Regions from separate parts of the Paenibacillus sp. FSL H8-0260 genome, predicted to be linked through region 1. Evidence: riboswitches for the same ligand, from Rfam matches in the RefSeq annotation. Region 1 holds a riboswitch; the other holds the start of a gene.
The links. A riboswitch is a leader RNA that binds a small molecule or an ion and turns the genes downstream of it on or off. The one in region 1 is predicted to bind cyclic di-AMP.

Region 2: linked by a shared signal. The riboswitch ahead of MHI51_RS00545 (C40 family peptidase) and the one ahead of MHI51_RS25615 (TrkH family potassium uptake protein) in region 1 are both predicted to bind cyclic di-AMP.

The regions. Positions count from the first base shown of each region.
Region 1 covers NZ_CP150298.1:5,773,253-5,777,566, forward strand. Annotated here, with positions in the region: gene MHI51_RS25610 (TrkA family potassium uptake protein) at 261-932, opposite strand; gene MHI51_RS25615 (TrkH family potassium uptake protein) at 946-2,304, opposite strand; cyclic di-AMP (ydaO/yuaA leader) riboswitch at 2,369-2,544, opposite strand; gene MHI51_RS25620 (CPBP family intramembrane glutamic endopeptidase) at 2,865-4,314, shown strand, end outside.
Region 2 covers NZ_CP150298.1:111,859-116,172, reverse strand. Annotated here, with positions in the region: gene MHI51_RS00555 (M1 family metallopeptidase) at 1-325, shown strand, start outside; gene MHI51_RS00550 (hypothetical protein) at 337-1,167, shown strand; cyclic di-AMP (ydaO/yuaA leader) riboswitch at 1,386-1,524, shown strand; gene MHI51_RS00545 (C40 family peptidase) at 1,582-2,010, shown strand; cyclic di-AMP (ydaO/yuaA leader) riboswitch at 2,373-2,515, shown strand; gene MHI51_RS00540 (C40 family peptidase) at 2,521-3,012, shown strand; gene MHI51_RS00535 (GNAT family N-acetyltransferase) at 3,202-3,687, shown strand; gene MHI51_RS00530 (cytochrome c) at 3,815-4,171, shown strand; gene MHI51_RS00525 (4a-hydroxytetrahydrobiopterin dehydratase) at 4,253-4,314, opposite strand, start outside.

The DNA.
Region 1 (4,314 bases):
GTACATCGCACAAACAAAGAACACATATCGCTTTTCGCCACACATATTTCACCGTCACAGATACCACAAATCATCTAATTGCAAGCCGTACGATAACCACACCTAGCAAGTCGCGCACCGACCAAACCAACATTATAGAACACTACGCATGGTCCATAGTCATATGGCATATTAAAATCCAATACGTTTCCTACTCTTTACTCCATAAAAAAGAAGCTGCCCCCAAGTAGAATTCACTACTTTTGAGTCAGCTTCTTTTCCTATGATTCTTGGTTCACAACTTCACTCTCAAAACGGTCAATACTTTCATTAGGACCAATGAGTACCATAACATCGCCTTCACTTAAATAATCATGGGCAGTTGGAGCGACGATTATTCCACTTTCCCTATTTAGGGCAACAATACTGCAGCCATATTTAGCTCTTGTATTTAAATCAGACAAGCTTCTGCCGTTCATGCAGGACGGTACGGTCAGCTCGACAATTTTATAATCCTTGGACAGTTCAATATAATCCAGCAAATTGGGCGTCACCAGCTGGTGTGCCACACGAATCCCCATATCCCGCTCCGGAAAAATAACCCGATCAACCCCCAGCCGCGACAGTGCGCGGCCATGAAGGATGGAGATTGCCTTAGCCACCACTTGCTTGACTCCAATCTCCTTCAACAAAATGGCCGCCAGAATGCTTCTCTCCATATTGTCACCAATCGCAACAATCCCACAATCAAAGTTCCGTACACCAAGCGAGCGCATAATTCCCTCATCTGTAGCATCTGCTACTACCGTATGCGTCAGCTGATCGCTCATTTCCTCCACGCGTTCTTCATGGTGGTCAATGCCGAGCACCTCGTAGCCCATTTCCATCAGCTCAAGCGCCAGGCTTGAACCGAAGCGACCTAAGCCGATTACTACAAATTGCTGTGCTTTCATTTCTAATTAACTCCTATCCAATAATTATTTTACCTTCCGGATACTTATACAGTGGTTTACCCTGTTTGGGACCGAGTGCATACGCTAAGGTTAGTGGACCTAGCCGACCTGCAAACATCGTCAGACAGAGTAGAATCTTACCGATCGCTGACAGTTCCGGAGTTAGCCCCATAGTCAGTCCTACCGTAGCAAAGGCGGAGGTCGTCTCAAACAAGATTGCCAAGAAATTACTGTCTTCAGTTGTGGAGAGTATCATCGACACAGAGGCGATTAACAACAAAGCCAGCAGCGTGATCGTTAATGCCTTGTAGATGCGCTCCTGAGCCAGCCGATAACGGAACAACACAACATCTTCCCGTCCACGCAGCATAGCAATTACAGCACCAATCATCATCGTAAAGGTTGTTGTCTTAATCCCCCCGCCCGTTGAGCCCGGAGAAGCACCAATAAACATAAGAATCACTATAAAAAATTGTGTAGCCTGCCGAAGTCCAGCAATATCTACTGTGTTCGCGCCAGCCGTACGGGGAGACACGGATTGAAAGAAGGCCGATAATATTTTACCGCCGAAATTCAGTGAACCCAGGGTACGAGTGTTAGTAAACTCAAATATAAAAATAACCAAAGCTCCGATCAGAATCAGCCCTGTACTGGTGGACAGGACAACTTTACTATGTAGAGACAGCCTGCGGGTTACCCGAAACTCCACCAGATCTGACATTACAATAAAACCAATCCCGCCGGAGACAATCAGAAACATCACAATAATATTCACAAGCGGATCATATACATAATCAGTTAAACTGCGAAAATCCCCAAAAATATCGAACCCCGCATTATTAAACATAGACACCGCATGAAATATGCCATAATAAATCGCTTTTCCCAACGGCATATCAAAAGCCCAGCGAATAGACAGCAGCACAGCGGCACAGCCTTCTATGACAAGAGAATATATGAGGACTCTCCGGATCAGTCGCACAATTCCTTCCATAGAGCCTTGATTCATGGCTTCCTGTAGGATTAGCCTGTCCCGCAAAGATATTTTACGCTTTAACACCAGTGAAAATAGAGTGGCCATGGTCATAAAACCTAAGCCGCCGATCTGGATCAGAATCATAATTACGGTTTTCCCAAAAATCGTGAACGAAGTTCCGGTATCCAGCACAACAAGCCCTGTAACACAGGTTGCCGACGTTGAAGTAAATAATGCATCAATAAATTCCACGGAATTCCCGCTTGTGCTTGAGATGGGCAGCGTAAGCAGCAGGGCCCCTATCAGAATGATCGATGCAAAACCAAGCACCAGTATCTGCGGCGGCGAGAGCTTCAGAAACTTAAATTCAGAAATCCTGCGAAACTGTGAAGCCATTTTGCTCACCTTCTTATCAAAAATTCCAACAAAAAAAGCACTGGAAAACCAATGCTGACTTGGTTCCTGCAGTAAATTAGCCTACGAGGTTAGCTGTCGGATTCGGACTGTGCAGGCTGCCCTATTCGTTCCCAGAACGAAATTCACCCCTGATGAAAGTGCCATTTATCGTGTACACTCCACTTTTCATCACTTCTTATGGTTCCCCCGTTTTCACCAGAAATTCGGCTACTATACAATTGCATACAAATTATATACGTTATTTAGTGAATTCACAAAGACACAATTAATGCTCATTCACATGAAAAAATGCGGTTTAAAGAGACTGCATCAAAAGGAGTGCCTTTTCTCATCACTTTTCCGTGTTTTCCCTGCAATTACACCGATTCTCATCATTCGTGCAGAAATGAACACGATAAAATTCATGGTATAAATTCACATGACTATTCTATACTATCTCTATTACCCATAAAAAGAACATATAATGTTTTTTGTAACCAACCAGGCACTAATACTATAATGGAACATAACATTGTCAGTACATAACAAGGAGGCGTTACATGAATCCCGTTGGCCAGCCCTTACAGCAACGTGCCCTCTCCAAGAGGCTCATCATCTCGGGCATTATCGGTCTTATTCTATTTATTATGTTTCAGATTTCCCCTTCACTGCTTAGTAGCCCTACAGGTGAAGATACCACCGTCATTAGCAAGGCAGAAGCCCGTGACCAAGCCATATTATTTGCAGAACAAAAGCTCAACTACACCGAAGCACCAAACGATCAATGGAATGTACTTTACCAGACGGACTCTTCCTTTTATGGCTATATGTCTCGCGAGAAGCTTGTGGAGGACTACACCAAGAAAAAATTGGATCAAAAATATCCTTTTGATGTCTTTCGGGCAACGCTTACTCCTTCAGCGGAGCAAGAGCCGCAAATCATCGTTGACCTCAATATGTATAACGGTAAGATTGTCGCTTTCTCAAAGGCTGCAAAAGTTACCTCCGAAGAGGGGTCAGGCATCGCTTCCGTTGGTGCAAAAGAGGACAAGGGAGCTGACCTCACTCTAGCGCAGAAGGAGAATCTTGCTCGTCCTTGGCTTCAGGAATGGGAAGTAAATCCTGCCAAGCTACAAATTGAATCGAATACAGGAAGCCATGGGCTAGTGTATACGGATAGTACTGTTCAGGTCGGCGAATCCTTATTGCACTATTATTTTGATTTCAGTGGAGAGCAGGTATCCAGCTTTAATGCCGGATTCACTGCACCGGCTTGGCATACCTCCTACGTACAAGGACAGACCTCTTTAGCGGAAAAGCTAACATTATTCGGTTACGGTATACCCACACTGATTTTAGGAATTCTGGCACTCGTCTACAGTATTCTTAGAAGAGAGCATACTTCCTTTAAACGTGGAGTATTCCTAAGCTCAGCCTATTTTGTAATCATGATGATCAGCACCTATAATATGCTGCCTGAATCAACGGGCGAAGGGCTAGAAGCACAGATTACCTCTGTCATTATGTTTATCATTTATGCTTTGTACAGCCTGCTGATGTCCTCCTTGCTCTACTTCTCTTTAGTGGGCGGCAATGGCCTATGGCGAAAAGAGGAAGGCATGAACCCTTGGCCCCGCGCCAAAGAGCCCGGCTACGGACAATATGTGTTGGACAGTATCCGGGCTGGATACATCTGGGCTTTCGTTCTACTAGGGGTGCAGACGGTTATGTTCATCATATTATCGTTTACCTTGCACAATTGGTCTACTACAGACGCCACCCAATCTCCTTATAACATGAGATATGCTTGGCTTCTGCCTATCGTCGCATGGCTCGCTGGTTTATCTGAGGAAGCCATTTATCGCTTTTTCGGAATTCCTATGCTGAAAAAGGTGTTCCGGAACACTTTTATCGCTTGCTTGATCACCACGCTGGTTTGGGCGTTTGGCCATACGTTATATCCGATCTATCCCATCAGCTCCCGTCCCATTGAGCTGACTGTAATCGGGC
Region 2 (4,314 bases), 1.2 Mb from region 1:
CAGCGGCGATGCTCAAAGCTACGAATCATTAGTGAAGATTTCAAATAAAGGGAGCCATTACGTTGATGTTCCCGTGAAATTCACATTCGCCGACAGCTCTTCGGTGCAGCGGGTCTGGAACGGTGAAGGAGCAGAGACTACGTTTCAATTGTTAAGCGATAAGCCTCTTCTCTCTGCTGAGATTGACCCTGAGCATTCCATCTTATTGGAGAGCAAACATTTAAACAACTTTAGGCTGGCGGAAATAGAGCACAAGACGCTCTCTCGCTGGACGTTAAGTGTAACTAAACTACTTGAAACCGTGCTCGGAACTCTTGTCTGGTGAGGTGAATGATTGTGAGAACATCGATAACCCGCGGCTGGCAAAGCATGAAGGAGCAATTTTATATTTTAATTCTGCTCTTCATCTACCGACTGCTCTGGGGCTACTTTATGTATGGTTTCATCCGATCTGCTATTATTCCAATTCTACTGCGCTATCCAGATAAAGACGCCGGCGGCAGCGGTATGGGCAGACTGTTGTATTATATCGAGGGACAGTTCAGCTTGAATACTGACCCTGCGATACGCACTTGGTTATGGATGCTTCTAGGACTTGTTGTCTTGCGACTTCTGCTTTCTCCTTTCATAAGGGCAGGATTGCTGCATGAGCTCCACCAGGAGCGAAGGGGCGAGCGCGGACTGTTCTTTTTCCCCGGCATGAAGATCTATGGACTACCTGTCTTAGTCTTTAGCCTAATCGAATGGGTTCTGACCCTGCTGCCGCTTTACTGGCTTGCTCCAAAAATGTACGGGCTGTTCTTATCCTCTTTGTTTAACTACACTTTGTTACTTCATTTAGTACCATACGTATTGGCATGGCTTATATATATTTTTATCGTGCGCCTGTTTCTTCTATATATGCAGTTTGGTTACACCGGCGGTACAGGAATGTTCTCCTCACTGTTCATCTGCTTGCGGTCACTGATTCCTGCTATAGGTGTTTCCATTGTACTTGGTGCGGGAGGCTTGCTCTTACTGCTAGTGTGCGGACTGACGGGTCTGTTCTGTCCCGGCCTGCCGGCACTTATAATACGGCAAATCTCACCACTACCTTCTACGCTCTTAAAAATGTGGGGAATCTCTGCACAATATCATCTATGGTGTAGCAAAGCATTTCCACAATAAATTAACCTTATTTGACATAATAAAAAGGTCCCAATTCCTGTATTCAGGAGCTGGGACTTTTTCTCATTACGGATAACTGAAGAGTATTTGCAAAATCATAAAAGCTCTGTTACAATAAGTCCTGTGCTATTAGTAACAATTTTGTAATCAATTGAAACGATTCCTACATAACTAAATGTATTTATCGTAAGTGTAACTGTCGAAACGTCATTCTCTTGGTGCTTAACACGCCTAATTCCTTTGCACCGGGAAGTGGGGGAACCATATTTTGGGTGAATTGATCTCGCTTTACAGGGATCATAGGGAATCTTCTACCGAACCCTTAAGCTAACCTCGCAGGCCTTGGAAGGAGTACATCTTTTGAAAAGACATAATTTAAGAAAAAAATGCGTCGCTGCGGCGCTAGGACTTGTAATGGCATTATCTATTGGTGGAGGAAGCGCCTTTGCCGACTCTAAGATGGACACTGTAATCTCAAAGACTATTGGAGTTGCCTATAAAACCGGAGGTACAAGCACTGCCGGATTTGATTGCTCTGGATTTACAAAATATGTATTCAAGAATGTAGGTCTTACTTTACCTCGTACATCAAAAGCTCAATATAGCGTTGGAACTGCTGTATCCAAAAGCAATCTGCGTTCTGGTGATCTAGTGTTCTTTAACACACTTGGCAATGGAGTATCCCATGTCGGCATTTATGTTGGAAACGGAAAATTCGCACAATCGTCCTCTTCGCGTGGAGTAACCATCACTTCACTCAGTCAGGCCTACTGGGCCAATCGTTATGTTGGCGCTAAAAGAGTAATGAGTACTTCAGCTTATCAAGCTGTAGCCTTCGATTGAAACCTTCCTCACAACTATAACCTCATAATTACAACTATATGAACCTGAATCTGATTATGCCCGTAATCAAATTCGGGTTTTTCTTTTTTCCATAATATATTTTTACACTATTAGAGCCCAATTGAAACACGTTTATTTGATAAAAATTGCAATTATATTAAAAATTAGGTCATTATTAACGCTTACATATGCCTTTCTACCGTAAAAATGCCAATTTTTCTGCATTAATATGTTAAAAACGATTGCCAAGCGGCTTTCTGTTTGTTACAATTAGCGCAGTGAGATTTTAGTAACATTTTTGTAATCATTAAGTTGTTATTTACAAAGGTTTTGTCATGTATTGATTACAAGCTAATCCTAATCAACAGTATGAGCCGAGTTTCCTAACTATTAGGAAAACGGGGGAACCAACTTTGGGTGAATTGACCTCCATTATATAGAGGGGTCATAGGGGACCTTCAACCGAACCCTTAAGCTAACCTCGTAGGCATTTGGAAGGGGTATACACTTTTGAAGAAGAAGTTAGCAGCAGCAGTACTAAGCTTTTCCATCATCCTCACCATCGGAGCAGGAAGCGCTTTCGCAGATTCCAAAATGGATAAAGTGATTGACAAGGCCATCGGTACTAAATACGTATCCGGCGGTATATCCACTAACGGATTTGATTGCTCCGGATTTACAATGTATGTGTTTGATAAGATTGGCATTAACCTTCCACACCAATCAGGTTCCCAATATCAAATGGGCACAGCAATCTCCCGTGATGATATAAGAGCCGGAGATCTTGTATTCTTCAATACAAGTGGCAAAGGTGTCTCCCATGTCGGCATTTATGTCGGTGAAGGTAAGTTCGCACACGCTTCTACCTCACGCGGTGTTACCATTAGCTCTCTGAGTGATAGCTACTACGTGAAACGCTACGTTGGTGCCAAGCGCATTATGAGCACAGATGCTTACAAATCGGTTGCTGCTGAATCGGAAGACAATGATGATGTGCAATAAATAACGTACATAGGCTCTTTTCCAAGGTAATTCTTGGAGGAGAGCTTGTTTTTTTGTCTTATTACTTATTTACCCCTCTCATAATTTGTAAAACATTCCCCTCATATAAATTTTCTGAGTCGAACCTCCCCCATTTTGTATATAATTAGTAATATAGCAATGTCCTCGTGAAAGGAGATCGTTGACCTTATGATAAATCCCTCGGTAACTTTTCATGTAGTTCCTATGGAGGCAATTCACGGAGAAGCTATTTGTAAGTGGAGCTATACGCCTCCATATAATATTTATGGCTGGATGCCGTGGGAGCAGATGCAGGCCCTTGGCATCGAGTTTGGCGATCCGCAGCTCCGGGAGGAACAATATATCTCCATATTAAATGAACATGAGGTTTTATGCGGATTCGCACAGTTGTTCCCTATGGAAGGAGTCGTCCGTTTAGGGGTTGGGATGCGCCCCGATCTATGCGGCCATGGTTTAGGCAAACTATTCGTGGATGCCATCGTCCAGACAGCCTTGAATCGTTATCCTGATCGTGAGATAGATCTCGAAGTCCTGACCTGGAACCAACGCGCCATTCGAACTTATCAAAAATGTGGATTTACGATTACAGATACGTATGAACGCCGCACACCTACAGGAGACAAACCTTTTTATTGCATGGTCTATGACAAATGATATTAAATACCAGAAATTTCATAAGAATGATTGTATTCTCGTTCATTTTTTTGTCACAAACCCTATGATAACGCTTCACCATAAGCTATAATGTAGGGAGCAGCTTACATAGAAGGGACGAATTGGGATGCAGAAATGGATCATGAGCGGTTTGTTTTTTGCCGCCTGTGCCTTTGCGGTAGTACTCATGTTTACACTTCCGGGTAAAGAAGAGGTAGCGGAAGAAAATAAGCCCACGATGCCGGTAGTTCAACTGGACGCAGCAAAGGCAGAAGCAACCGTGAAAGCCAGCTGTATCACCTGTCACGGCGATCAGCTTCAAGGTGGAGTTGGACCAAGTCTTCAGAATGAAGGCGGCCAGCATGACGCTGAGGAAATCTACAGCATCGTCACCAAAGGACGTGGTCAAATGCCTTCCTTTAAGGAGAAGCTAGCCCCTGAAGAGATCGCCAACGTCGCACTCTGGCTCTCAGAGAAAAAGTAACCCATCAAGCAACTAAAAACGCCCGTGTATGAGATAGGTGACTATCTATGCACGGGCGTTTATTTTATGATTTTGGCTAAACTAATGATTTTTTTCAAAGGCTTCATTAAATTCATGCGCCGCTCGAAGATCTAGAGCCGTAA